DNA from 3 places in the Pantoea sp. X-Soil-TKNS-1207 genome. Region 3 is predicted to be linked to each of the others. Evidence: predicted binding sites of a transcription regulator. Region 3 holds the regulator's gene; each other region holds the start of a gene.
What was found. The regulator CRP, encoded in region 3, controls carbon source genes, mostly activating them, when cyclic AMP is high. The targets are predictions, from matches to a motif close to ATGTGANNNNNNTCACAT.
Positions count from the first base shown of each region.

Region 1: a site for CRP is predicted at 1,969-1,986, ahead of AC6I8V_RS03740 (iron-containing alcohol dehydrogenase). Genes of this name have one in related genera too.
Region 2: a site for CRP is predicted at 2,518-2,535, ahead of AC6I8V_RS10510 (sugar transporter). Genes of this name have one in related genera too.

Region 1 covers NZ_AP035958.1:838,186-842,967, reverse strand. The annotation lists gene AC6I8V_RS03750 (D-threonate 4-phosphate dehydrogenase) at 1-640, opposite strand, end outside; gene dtnK (D-threonate kinase) at 633-1,904, opposite strand; gene AC6I8V_RS03740 (iron-containing alcohol dehydrogenase) at 2,098-3,246, shown strand; gene AC6I8V_RS03735 (dihydrodipicolinate synthase family protein) at 3,264-4,148, shown strand; gene AC6I8V_RS03730 (phosphoglycerate dehydrogenase) at 4,209-4,782, shown strand, end outside.
Region 2 covers NZ_AP035958.1:2,236,372-2,241,153, forward strand. The annotation lists gene ynfM (multidrug efflux MFS transporter YnfM/SxtP(Kp)) at 89-1,345, shown strand; gene AC6I8V_RS10500 (hypothetical protein) at 1,511-1,768, shown strand; gene cybB (cytochrome b561) at 1,873-2,412, shown strand; gene AC6I8V_RS10510 (sugar transporter) at 2,587-3,771, shown strand; gene bhsA (multiple stress resistance protein BhsA) at 3,834-4,091, opposite strand; gene AC6I8V_RS10520 (TetR/AcrR family transcriptional regulator) at 4,384-4,782, shown strand, end outside.
Region 3 covers NZ_AP035958.1:3,961,126-3,965,907, reverse strand. The annotation lists gene argD (bifunctional acetylornithine/succinyldiaminopimelate transaminase) at 1-931, shown strand, start outside; gene AC6I8V_RS18505 (YccS/YhfK family putative transporter) at 933-3,008, opposite strand; gene crp (cAMP-activated global transcriptional regulator CRP) at 3,067-3,699, opposite strand; gene AC6I8V_RS18495 (OsmC family protein) at 4,000-4,404, shown strand; gene AC6I8V_RS18490 (phosphoribulokinase) at 4,497-4,782, opposite strand, start outside.

The DNA.
Region 1 (4,782 bases), 1.2 Mb from region 3:
CGGCGTGCGGGTTCACCCCGGCCACCGCAATGCGCGGGTGGTCATAACCGACGCGGCGCAGGAAGGTGTCCGCCATGCCGATCACCGTTTCGATACGCGGACGGTTCAGGGTGTCGAGGAATTTCCGCAGCGCGATATGGGTAGTGACGTGAATCACCTTCAGATGGTCGGTGTACAGCACCATGGCGTAATCTTTGGTATTGGTCAGCTGCGCCAGCAGTTCGGTGTGGCCCGGATAGATATGACCCGCCGAGTGCAGTGCTTCTTTATTTAATGGCGCGGTGGCAATCGCCTGGACTTCCCCCGCCAGCGCCAGCTCGGTCGCGCGTTTCACGCAGCGCCAGGCGAGATCGCCCGCCTCTTTTTGCACCACGCCCGGCTTCAGTGCTTCCGGGTTCGCCAGCGGCTCATCAATCACGTTGATGATGCCCGGTGCGAAATGCGCATCTTTCACCTGATCCAGCACGCGCAGTTCCACCTGCGGCGTAATGTTCAATCCCATCACCCGACGCAGCGTGCTGGCGCAGCCGACAACTACCGCAGGCACGCCCGCAAGTTCGCCTTCCGCCAGCGCTTTAATGATGATCTCCGGGCTGATGCCCGCCGGATCGCCCATGGTCACCGCAATAATTTTATTCACTCGACTTCTCCTCAATAAAACGAATGGCTTCTACCAGGGTGTTTTCGTCGCCAAAGCCACCCGCTTTGGTCATCACCGGCAGGTGTAACTCACTATTAAGCAAAACCCCGTGCGGCACGCAGCCCGCCACCAGGCCCTGAATCTGAAAACCACTGGCGCCGAGCGCCTGCGCCACGGCAATCGCCACATCGCCGCCGGAAAGATACAGCCCGGCGGGTTGGACGGTGCGGCACACCGCTTCGGTCAGCTGCGCCAGGAACTGGCAAATACGCTCACCCAGCTGCTGGCGGGAAACCTGATGCTGCTGACACAGCGCGTCAATATCGTGGCGCTGTCCGGCATGTTGCGTGGTTCGTACCACGCAGTGCGTCCCGGCCTGTAGCGCCTGCTGCATCGTCTGCTGCCAGTCACTGGCCTGTGGCCACGCCGGTTGGGCAAACAGCTGGCGGATATCAATATCGATAATGCGGATGGCGCGCTGGCTGGCGAGACGGTCGATCTGCTGCCGGGCAATGGCGCTCATCGAACCGACTACCGCCAGCACCGGGCGCGCCGGGCGTGCGGCAAGAAACTCACCGAGCGCGTCACCCAAACCAGAGGCACCCGCCAGCAGCGGACGCGTTGCCAGCGTGGCGGCGGCCTGCATCAATAAGGCGAGATCCGCATCCTGCTCGATATCAATCACCACCAGCCCGCGCTTGCCCGCCAGCACCTGCGGAAGCGTGCCGCTGCGCAGGGTCGCGAGATCGATCACCTCACCCGGTAACGCGCTTTGCATCTGCAACCGTTCGAGTACGTTGCTGCTGGGAACCGGCGTTTTGGGATCGCTGGCGAACTCGGTATCGGTCAGCCGCTGCTGATTGATCCAGACTTCACCGTGGCGCGTGGTGCGCCCCAGCTTCGGCACCGCAGGCACCACCAGCGCCAGCGTTTTGCCGCTGGCCTGCAATGCCGCGCTAATTTCCGCGCCCGGATTACCACGCAGCGTGGAATCCATCTTTTTAAACAGCCAGCCATCCTGGGCGATCGCCTGATATTGCTGCACGGCGGCGCGGGTGCGCTGAGCCGCCTCGTCGGCGCTCACCGCCCGGCTGTCGGTACTTATCACCAGCACATCGGCAGCGGAGGCATCGTGCGGCGTCTCGCTATTGAACAGCACATGTACGCGCGCCCCTGCCCGGGCCAGTCCGCTTCCGGCATCGTTAGCGCCGGTAAAATCATCGGCAATCACCAGAACCGGCGTTTTCCATGGTTGTGAACGCATTCTCTCTCCTGTAACGGGCAGCGTGCCGTGTTGAGATTGATTATATTCAATCATGATTGATTATATGTGAGCAAGATCAAATTAATTGAAATCAATATGCCCTATAAATTCAGGCACAGTTAGTGACAGACATCGCAATCCATTGAGCAGAACTAATCAATCTGGCGCGATAACACCGGGAAAAGGGTACGAAATGAATATCAACAGCACCGTGATCAGCGGCTATCAGGCACTTAATGACCTCAGCTACCTGCTGCAAGGCAAGCAGAAAGCTCTGCTGGTCACCGATAAGAATATAGAGGGCATCCCCGCGGTTCAGACCTTAATTGCGCAGCTGAAGCAGCAGATCGCCAGCCTCAGCGTGGTGAACAGCGTGCCGCCGGAACCAAGCCAGCATGATGTGGCCGCGATTGTTGCCGCTCTGCCAACCACCGATGTGGATCTGGTAATTGGTATTGGCGGCGGTAGCGTGCTGGATGTGGCCAAGCTGCTGTCTGTGCTGTGCGTTAACGGCGCACCGTCGCTGGACGCGCTGCTGGCAGGGGAAAAACCGCTGAGCCGCACCACCTCGCTGTTGATTCCAACCACCGCGGGCACCGGCTCTGAAGCCACGCCGAACGCCATTCTGGCGATTCCGGAGAAAGAAACCAAGGTCGGCATTATCACGCCGGTGATGCTGCCGGATTACGTGGCGCTGGTGCCGGAACTGACCACCAGTATGCCGCCGCATATCGCCTCTTCCACCGGCATTGATGCCCTTTGCCACCTGATTGAGTGCTTCACCGCTACGGTTGCCAACCCGGTGAGTGACAACTATGCGCTGATTGGCATGAAGAAACTGTTCGCCAGCCTCGAAACAGCCGTCGCCGAGCCGGGCAATCTGGAAGCGCGTCTGAATATGTTGTGGGCCTCTTACTACGGCGGCGCCTCGATTGCCCATGCCGGTACCCATCTGGTGCACGCCATGTCATACCCGCTGGGCGGCAAGTATCACATCCCACACGGCGTGGCGAACGCCATTCTGCTGGCGCCGTGTATGCGTTTTGTCCGTCCGGCGGCAGTGAGCAAATTCGCTCAGGCTTACGATCTGCTGCCCGATGCCGATCTCAAACTGGATGAAGAAGCGAAATCGCACGCGCTGGTGGACTACTTTGCCGCGCTGGTGCAACGCCTGAAGCTGCCTGCCAGCCTGGAAGAGCTGGGCATCGCCCCGGATCACCTGCCCTACCTGGTGGAAGCCGCGCTCGACGTGCAGCGCCTGATGAAGAATGTACCGATGAAAGTCAGCGCCGATGACGTGCGAAACGTCTACCTGACGCTGTTTCCGGCTCTGAATCACTAAGGACTATCGAGGAAATTATGAGTAATAAAATCCAGGGCGTACTGACCGCCATTGTCACCACCTTTGATCGCGACGGCACGTTCAATCCCGCCACTCAGCGTGAGCAGGTGAAACGCCAGCTGAGCGCCGGTAACGGTATTTTCTGCGGCGGCACCAACGGCGAGTTCTTCGTCCTTAACGATCAGGAAAAAGTGGCGGTCACCGCAACCTGCGTTGATGAAGTCAACGGCAGCGCGCCGGTCGTGGCCCATATTGGCGAAATCTCGACGCGTGAAACCATCCGTCTCGGCCAGCAGATTGCAAAACTGGGCGTGGATGCCGTATCGGTGATCACCCCGTATTTCGTGCCGCTGAAACAGGACGAGCTGATTTATCACTATCAGACCGTCGCCGATGCCCTGAGCGTACCGCTGTTCCTTTACAACATCCCGGCGCGTACCGGCAACACGCTGCAACCGGAAACGGTGCGCACGCTGGCCGCGCACCCGAACATTATCGGCATCAAAGACAGCGCCGGTAGCTATGAAAGCCTGAGCGGCTTCCTGAAAGCGGCGGAAGGGATCGACAACTTTGACGTGCTGAATGGCCCGGATTCGCTGATCCATCAGGGCTTCGTTGATGGCTGCTCCGCCTGCATCTCCGGCCTCGCTAACGTGGCGCCGAAAGAGATCAACGCCATCTGGGCGCGCTTCCACGCGGGCGACATCGAAGGTTCGCGCCTGGCGCAGGAAAACGTTACTGGCCTGCGTACCGACCTTTACAGCGTGGGCTTCTCGCCGGCGGCGGTGAAAAAAGCCGTCTCCCTGCTCGGTTATGACGTGGGCGACAGTCGCTACGCGGTACGCTTCAGCGCGGCTGAAGAGCAGAAGATTCGCCAGATCGTAAACCAGTATTTGCAGTAACGGCCGTCAGGGCAGCGGCTGCTGCCCTTGCCTGATCCACTTTTTACACCGGGAAGCGTTATGAAAGTCATCTGTACCTCACCCTCGTTCGCTAAATATGACGCAACACCAATCACCACGCTGCAACAGCAGGGTTTTGAGCTGATCGCTCTGCCCGCCGATGCCCCGCTCAGCGCGCTGGAGCCGCATCTGGCTGACACCGTGGCGATGATTGTTGCCTTTACCGACGTCAATGAAGAGCTGCTGAGCAAAGCGCCGCAGTTGAAGATCGTCTGCAAGCATGGGGTCGGCGTCGATAACATCAATCTCGACGCCACGCGCGCGCGCGGCATTTACGTCACCAACGTGCCGGATGCCAACAAACACGCGGTGGCCGATTTTGCCTTCGCGCTCATCCTTAACAGCGCGCGCCAGGTTACCCAGGCGGCGGTCGAAACCCGTGCAGGCAACTGGCCGCGCATTTTTGCCACCGATGTGTATGGCAAAACCCTCGGCATCGTGGGGCTGGGCAATATAGGTAAGCAGGTCGCGCTGCGCGCCAAAGGTTTCAACATGCGCGTCATCGCCTTCGATTTTTACCCGGACGAGAAATTCGCTGCGCAACACGGCATTGAATTCGTCAGCATGGACCAGC
Region 2 (4,782 bases), 1.7 Mb from region 3:
AACGTCTCATTCGAGATTATTAATATATTGTACAACCTATTCATGCTTTTCTACGATATGAATTCCTGATAAAAACTGAGGATTTTCCGTGAGTCGCACTTCTCAGGCTGTGACACTTGATGAGGATGAAGTGTCCGTTGAGCCTGCTTCTGTCGCAACGCCGCTAACCTGGATTGAACGCGGATCGCCGCAATTTATGCGGGTGACCCTTGCCCTGTTCTCTGCCGGTCTTGCCACCTTTGCCCTGCTGTATTGTGTTCAGCCGATTCTGCCGGTGCTCTCCCAGCAGTTTGGCGTCTCGCCTGCCGCCAGCAGTATTTCGCTGTCGTTGTCCACGGCACTGATGGCGCTGGGTTTGCTGGTGACCGGACCGCTGTCCGATGCCATTGGCCGTAAATCGGTGATGGTGACCGCGCTGTTGCTGGCCGCGATCTGCACCGTGATCTCCGCGATGATGACCAGCTGGCACGGCATTCTGCTGATGCGCGCGCTGATTGGCCTGTCATTAAGCGGCGTTGCGGCGGTGGGGATGACTTACCTGAGCGAAGAGATTCATCCGCGCGTGATCGCGTTCTCGATGGGGCTGTATATCAGCGGTAACTCAATCGGTGGGATGAGCGGACGCCTGCTGACCGGGGTGCTGACCGACATCTTTTCGTGGCGCATCGCCATTGGCGTAATTGGCTGCTTTTCGCTGGCTTCCGCGCTGATGTTCTGGAAAATCCTGCCCGCCTCACGCCATTTCCGCCCGGCCTCGTTACGGCCACGTAATTTGCTGATCAACTTCCGCCTGCACTGGCGTGATAAAGGACTGCCGCTACTGTTCGCGGAGGGCTTCCTGTTGATGGGCGCGTTTGTCACCCTGTTCAACTACATTGGCTATCGCCTGCTGAGCGCGCCGTGGTTTCTCAGCCAGGCGGTGGTGGGTTTGCTGTCGGTGGTGTATCTGACCGGGTCGTGGAGTTCTCCCAAAGCCGGGGCGATGACCAGCCGTTTTGGCCGCGGTCCGGTGATGATCGGTGCGACGGCGATCATGCTGTGCGGTCTGCTGCTGACGGCCTTTAATACCCTGTGGATCATCCTGCCTGGGATGATGCTGTTTACCGCCGGATTTTTTGCCGCCCACTCCGTTGCCAGCGGCTGGATTGGTCCGCGCGCCCGTCGCGCCAAAGGCCAGGCCTCTTCCCTCTATTTATTCAGCTACTACGTCGGCTCCAGCGTAGCCGGAACCTTAGGCGGCGTGTTCTGGCACAGCTTTGGCTGGGGCGGTGTGACCGCGTTTATCAGCGTGCTGCTGCTGCTGGCGCTGCTGGTTGGCTGGCGGTTGCAGTGCCGTAAACTGTAATCCTCTTCATCTTTCCTTCGGGGCCTTGCGCCCCGCTCTCTCCCCGCCAGGACACGTTCGGACAAACCTTTAGTACCAAATAAAACAAAATACCCAGAGATCGCTATAATTCCTTCTATTCCAACAATAGTTAGAATTTTTTTTTCACAGCAATGAGGAAGCCAGATGGGTCTCTATTATTATGTCGATAAGCACGCGGGCTATAACGATAATCATGTGGTACATGCAACGGGTTGTCCCTTCCTTCCCCCCGATACGGCGCGGCGTTTTCTCGGCACTTTCTATACCGCAAACGCGGCAATTCAGCAGGCGCGTAAATTTTATCCCAGCGCCCTGGGTTGTGAACATTGTTGCCCGGTGGCGGTAAAAAAAAACCTGACCACTCAACATAGCGTGGCGCTAAAACACATGGTGCGACTCTGATAATCCTGGCCTGAAATCGCCCGCGACGTTGCGCCATTTTGTTAAGTTTTCCTGCCGCATTTCGCTATGTTAGACACAGGCTATTTTCTTTAGGTGATTAATTAATGCGGGAAAAATTCGCAACGTCGCAAATTGCCCTCCACTGGCTGACTGTCCTGTTGATCGCCGTCGCTTATACCACCATTGAACTGCGTGGCTTTGCACCGCGTGGATCGCTGCTGCGTAGTCTGATGATGATGACGCACTTCAGCTGTGGCGTCTCGGTGTGGGTGTTGATGCTGGTACGTGGCGCGCTGCGTCATCGCCACCGCACGCCGGGCATTATGCCGCCCCCGCCGCGCTGGCAGCAGTGGATTGCCAATCTGATGCATATCCTGCTCTACGCGCTGTTCCTGGTGTTGCCGTTGCTGGGCGTGTCGTCGAAATATCTCAACGGACGGCCGTGGCAGCTGTTTGGTCTGCCAATGCCGGTCGCCGCTACGCCGGATTTCGATCTCGCCGATACGCTGATTGGCTGGCATGAAACCCTGGCGCCGCTCGGCTACTGGCTAATTGGCCTGCATGCCGCCGCCGCGTTGCTGCATCACTATGTTCTGAAAGACAACACGCTGGCGCGTATGATGCCCGCGCGGAAACGGAGTTAATAACCTCAGGCTATTAACCCGCGCGTTGGCGATAAAAAATATTCAGTAATAAAACGCGCTTAGACGGTTTCCCTCAGCGTTTTAATCCCTCACAATAGGCACAAATTGTGACGAAGGTCACTTTACATGGGTGCACCTTCGCCCCTCACCTGCTGCCTGACTGATCTTAAATTAATGCAATCAACTACCGTCTCTCGTAAAACGGCCTGGCTACGTGTGGTACTGCTGGCTATCGCTGCTTTCGTCTTTAACACCACCGAGTTTGTGCCGGTCGGCCTGCTGTCCGATATCGCCGCCAGCTATGGAATGAAAACCGCGGATGTCGGCATCATGCTGACCATCTATGCCTGGGTGGTGGCGCTGTTATCGCTGCCGCTGATGCTGCTGACGCGCAATGTCGAACGCCGTATGCTGCTGGCGATCCTGTTTGTGCTGTTTATCGCCAGCCATGTGCTCTCCTCGGTCGCCTGGGACTTCAACTCGCTGGTGCTTTCGCGTATCGGCATCGCGCTGGCCCATGCGGTGTTCTGGTCGATTACCGCCTCGCTGGCGATTCGTGTCGCCCCGGCTGGTAAAAAAACCCAGGCACTGAGTATGCTGGCAACCGGCACCGCACTGGCGATGGTGCTGGGCGTTCCGATTGGCCGCGTGGTCGGGCAATATCTCGGCTGGCGCACCACCTTTGGCATGATTGGTCTCTCCGCGCTGGTGCTGCTGGTGCTGTTGATGCGCATTCTGCCGCGCCTGCCGAGCGAACATACGGGTTCGCTCAGCAGCGTACCGATGCTATTTCGTCGCCCGGCGCTGGTCAGCATGTATGTGCTGGTCACGGTGGTGGTTACCGCGCATTACACCGCCTACAGCTATATCGAGCCGTTTATGCAGGTAGTGGCTAACGCCGGTGAGAACTTCACCACGCTGTTGCTGCTGCTGTTTGGATCGGCGGGCATTATTGGCAGCGTGTTGTTCAGCACGCTCGGCAATAAATATCCGTCCTCGCTGCTGATCGCCGCTATCGCGGTGATTACCCTGAGCATGGGGCTGCTGATTTTCGCTGCGGTGCGTCCGGCAGCCATCGTCACGCTCTGTATTTTCTGGGGTATGGCGATGATGATGATCGGACTGGCGATGCAGGTACGCGTGCTGTCGCTGGCTCCGGATGCTACCGACGTGGCGATGTCGCTGATGTCGGGTATTTACAATATTGGGATTGGTGCTGGCGCCCTGTTGGGAAATCAGGTCAGCCTGCATATGAAGATGGCGGATGTGGGCAACGTCGGCGGGATCATTGGTCTCGTGGCGCTGTTCTGGTGTATCTACATTTTCCGTCGTTATCCGCAGTTACGTTCCAACGGTTAAAAAAAGGGCTTCAGATAGCTACTATCTGAAGCCTGCCCCTTCGAATCAACGTCTGATATCAATTATTTATAAATGTCTGCTGTGCCATGCAGGTTGTTCTTGCCAGAGGTCGAAGTGATGCGGAAAGACTTTGCTCCGGCAGCATTGGCCTTTTCCGACAGTTGATTCTCCAGTGATGTCAGATCCGTACTACCTGTTGAGGTCACCACGCCAACCTGCTGTTCATTAAGCGGGGTCTGATCGACCTGCTCGGCAGCGAAACTGGCAAATGCGATGGATGACAGGGCCGCAGCGGCCAACATCAGTTTTAAACTTTTCATAATCGTCTCTCTTCTTGCAGATGAATTGGGTTGATCGCCATTAAATTAACAATCGTTAAATAAATGCTAGATCCAAAGCCGTTCTCGCGTCAATAGATTTATTAACGTTTGTTATTTTAATGGGAAGTGGCGTCAGTATGGGCTTCCGTGCTATGTGGCACTTCACCAAACAGGCGATTTTTACCGGCGGAGCACAAACGGGCAAATCAGTCGCTACGCTCTGCGCTTCGGCATTGCATATTTTTTTAATGATCGGTAATTTAATAAGGTGTTTTGCACGCTGTGAGGATGTATGAACCAATCCACAACGCCCCTGCGGAAAAGTCGCGGGCGGCCAAAAGTGTTTGATCGTGAAGACGCCTTGGATAAAGCGCTGATGCTGTTCTGGGCGCACGGTTACGAAGGTACCTCGCTGGCCGATCTGGTGAGCGCCACCGGAGCCAAGGCACCCACGCTGTATGCCGAATTTGCCAACAAAGAAGGTCTGTTCAAAGCGGCGATGCAGCGCTATCTCGACAAGTTCAGCGCGCAACGCAATGCGGTGCTGCATGATAAAACGCGTAATGTGCAGTCGGCGATTGAAGCCTATTTTCGCGCTACCGCTGCCTGTTTTACCGCCAGCGATAAACCGGCGGGCTGCTTCTTAATTTCGACCTCCAGCGCGCTGTCGCCGGATTCCGCCGATGTCGCC
Region 3 (4,782 bases):
TTTTGCTGAGCGCGTATTCTTTGGCAACTCCGGCGCAGAAGCCAACGAGGCCGCGTTCAAGCTGGCGCGTTACTACGCCTGCAAAAAACACAGCCCGTTCAAAAGCAAAATCATCGCGTTCCACAATGCGTTCCATGGCCGTACGTTGTTCACCGTTTCCGTCGGCGGTCAGCCGAAATATTCCGACGGCTTTGGTCCGAAACCGGCCGATATCGTGCATGTGCCGTTTAACGACCTGGCCGCGGTGAAAGCGGTGATTGACGATCACACCTGCGCCATCGTGGTTGAGCCGATCCAGGGCGAGGGTGGCGTGATGCCCGCGACGCCGGCGTTTATGCAGGGGCTGCGCGCCTTATGTGATGAGCACAATGCGCTGCTGGTGCTGGATGAAGTGCAGAGCGGCATGGGACGCAGCGGCAAACTGTTCGCCTATGAACACTACGGCATTACCCCGGATATCATCACCACCGCGAAAGCGCTGGGGGGCGGTTTCCCGGTCAGCGCTATGCTGACTACCAATGAAATCGCCTCGGTGATGGCGCCAGGCGTGCACGGCACCACCTACGGCGGCAACCCGCTGGCCTGTGCCATTGCCGAAACCGCGCTCGATATTATCAACACCCCGGAAGTGTTAAACGGTGTGGATGCGCGTCGTCAGCAGTTTGTCGAGGCGCTGAAAGCGCTGGATAGCAAGTTCGACCTGTTCAGCGACATCCGTGGCAAAGGGTTGCTGATTGGCGCTGCGCTTAAGCCGCAGCACGCCAGCAAAGCGCGCGACATTCTGCACGCCGCCGCGGCCGAAGGACTGATGATTCTGACTGCCGGTACTGATGTGATCCGTTTTGTCCCGTCGCTGGTGATTGAGCCGACCGACATCGAAGAAGGCATGGTGCGTTTCGCCGTAGCCGTGGAAAAGGTGCTGGCGGCGTAAGCTAGCTTTTTACCCGCAAGCGCATCCGCCAGCGGCCGTGATGGGGTCGCTGGCTCCATGCCAGAGAAGATATGGTATGCATCACGTTGAGGTGTTGCAGGATGCGCTTCACATGCTGTTCCACGATGGTAATCGCCCCTTCGTTGATGTTCTCCGGCGCTTCGAGGATGTTGCTGTCATTACCCGGCCCGTCATACGCCAGCCGCTGCTGACAACGCTGTAGCGCGATTTCGCAGGATTGCAGATAACGCTCCGCCAGCTTTGGCGTCAGCATGGTATGTTCACGCGCCAGAATGGTCATGGCGTTGATATGTTCAACAATGAACTGGCTGTGCGTCACCCACATGCGCATATCTTTCAGATACTGCGAATTAAACCCCGGCTCGGTCATCGCCTGATTGAGTGAGTTAAATAGCGCGTTGTGCGCCTGATTGACCCGGATACGTTGATACGCCAGCTTCTCCGGTGATTGTTCCGGTCCGAGCAACAGTTGCAGCGCTTCCTGATAGGTTTCCAGCGCATCGTGCGCGTTCTTTCGCAGCAAACCGCTCTGCCACTGCGGCCACAGCCAAATCATGCCGCCAAAGGCAATCAGGCATCCCATCAGCGTATCCATCATACGCGGCAGCAGAAACTCCGCGCCGTTCAGCGACAGCAGTTGTAGCGAATATACCGCCGTCACGGTAAAGCCAATCATCGACCAGCCGTAATACTTGCGCGTCACCAGATAGCTGGCGAGGGTAATCACCAGCATAAACAGTAGCGCCATCGACTCCGGCACGGCGAAGCGCAGCGAGGCGGCGGCGATTAACAGCCCGGCGAAGGTGCCGAGCGCACGGTGCTGAATCCTGACCCGCGTGGCGCTGTAGCCGTTCTGACTGACGAACATGGTGGTCATCAGAATCCAGTAAGGTTTGGGGATATTGAAGAACAGCGCCAGCCCGCTGCCGAACATCAGCATCACGGCAAAGCGCGCCGCGGTGCGCAGCGCCGGGGACTTCAGCGACAGGTAGCTGCGCAGCGCAGGAAAAAAGGGCAGACGCCGCTGGCGATCGGCCATCAGGTCGCGGGTGTAGAGCGGTTTCTGGCTACGCAATACGCGCGCAATGCGGCTGAAGTGGTACAGGCAAAAGTTACTCACCGGGTTATCCGGGTTCTGACGCGCAATCTTTTCCAGCGCGCTCAGCTGCTTGTCCATCTGGAAACGCTCCGGCAGCTGGTGATAGAGAATCGCGTCGGCCAGGATGCGCAGCCGGGCTGAGATGGTTTTGGCGTTCCAGCGGATCACCGCTTCCGCGTGGCTCTGCTCCACCAGTTTTTGCACCTCTTCCGGCTGATGCAGGCTGACGGAGATATGTTCCTGGAGATCGAGCGCCACCTGGAAGGCACGCGTCAGCCGTTTGTGGCTGTTGTCATTGCTGGCAGACAGCATATGCATCTGCTGATAGCAGGTGGTGATCAGATCGACCGCCTTCTGTTGACGCGCCAGCAACGGCGGCAGCGCCTTTTCCGGATCGGTCAGCTGCGTCAGCAGAGTGTATTTGGCATCGCAATAGTCGGCCAGTTCGCGGTACAGCAGGCTGAGGGTTTCGCGCATCGGCTGCTCTTTCCACAGCCAGAACCAGAACCAGTTAAACAGCCCGTACCACAGCGTGCCGCCGATATACAGCAGCGGCGGCACCCACATCGGCATACGTCCGGCCAGGCTGAGGGTAAAAATAGCGGCGATCAGCGTGGCGGGCAGCAAACGGCCATGCAACGGGCTGATCTCACCGGTCACGCCAATCAGCAGGGGCAGAATCAGCAGAATCAGCGGCAGGGGAATATGGTAATTGGTCAGCCACTGGATCAGAAAGCTGCCGGTGGCAAACAGGGAGCCGCCGACAATCAGGCGTTTAAAGAAGCGTTTGTGCGGCGTGTCGAGACCGGCGATGTTGCAGCAGGCAGGGACCAGCGAGAACAACAGGCCTTTTTGCAGATCGCCGAACAGCCAACCGAGCGCCACGGGCAGGCATAACACCAGCGTTTGCCGCAGGGCATAGTTAACTTCGGGATGATAGATGATTCGACGCCACATCAGCTCATCGCAGACAAAAACGGCGTGATGCTGCCATCACGCCGTAGGTGAGAAGAAATTAGCGGGTGCCGTAAACGACGATGGTTTTACCATGTGCTGAGATCAGATTTTGATCTTCCAGCATTTTCAGAATACGGCCGACTGTTTCACGTGAACAGCCGACGATCTGACCAATTTCCTGACGGGTGATTTTGATCTGCATCCCGTCCGGGTGGGTCATGGCATCGGGCTGTTTGGCCAGATTAAGCAGTGTCTGCGCAATGCGACCTGTCACATCAAGGAAGGCAAGGTTGCCTACTTTTTCTGATGTCACCTGCAGGCGACGTGCCATCTGCGACGAAAGACGCATTAAAATATCCGGGTTTACCTGAATCAGCTGACGGAATTTTTTGTAGGAAATTTCAGCCACTTCGCAGGCAGTTTTCGCTCGTACCCAGGCACTACGCTCCTGACCTTCTTCAAACAGGCCAAGCTCGCCGATGAAATCTCCCTGATTGAGGTAGGAGAGGATCATCTCTTTGCCTTCTTCATCTTTAATCAGTACCGCAACGGCACCTTTCACGATGTAGTAGAGCGTTTCCGCTTTCTCACCCTGGTGGATCAGGGTGCTTTTGGATGGATATTTGTGAATATGGCAATGGGACAGGAACCATTCGAGTGTAGGGTCTGTTTGCGGTTTGCCGAGAACCATTCGCTATTATCCTCTGTTGTAATCGTGCCCAAAACACAGGGGGCAGTTTTCCCTGTCAGGCGGTGAAATCATCAAGCGCTTCCAGTTAAGGAAATTATTCGGGTGTACTCTTAAGCTTAGCTTTTGATTCATCCCGCCTTCGTCTATTGCGACGAAAATATTTTCAGCACTGTTTGTAGCACAGCTTTTGCAAGCTGTCTTCTGTTGTCTCGCTTCAGCAAAAGCCGATTAGTCTGGATTGCTGTTTATCAGGTGAAGGCGTATTCTGGCGGCAAATCAGCCTGGTCAGGAGAAAGAATAATGCAGGCACGAGTCAAGTGGGTGGAGGGGTTAACCTTTCTCGGAGAATCCTCATCGGGCCATCAGGTATTAATGGATGGGAATTCTGGCGATAAAGCGCCGAGTCCGATGGAGATGGTACTGATGGCGGCTGGTGGTTGCAGTGCGATTGACGTGGTGTCAATCCTGCAAAAAGGACGTAATGACGTGACCGATTGCGAGGTAAAACTTACCTCTACGCGTCGCGAAGAAGCGCCACGCATTTTCACGCATATTAACCTGCATTTTATTGTCAGCGGCAAAGCGCTGGGCGATAAAGCGGTGGCGCGTGCGGTCGATCTCTCGGCGGAAAAATATTGTTCGGTGGCGATCATGCTGGGCAAAGGGGTAGAGATTACCCACAGCTACGAGGTCGTTGAGTTATAACGGCTATCTCGATCGTCAATTCCAGGTGCGAATGAATTCGCACCTGGGTTTGCAGGGTCGGCATTTCTGCCGGTCATGCCATAACTTCCTGATTATTCAATCCGTTTGCCTTCAATCAGCCGTTGCACCAGCGGCGTCATAATCAATTCCATCGCCAGTCCCATTTTGCCGCCCGGCACCACCAGGGTGTTCATATGCGAGATAAAGGAACCCTGAATCATCGCCAGCAGATAGGGAAAAGCAATGCCTTCCAGGCCACGGAAATGGATCACCACGAAGCTTTCATCCAGCGACGGGATTTCGCGTGCGGCGAAGGGGTTCGAGGTATCGACGGTTGGCACGCGCTGGAAGTTGATGTGGGTACGGGAGAATTGCGGC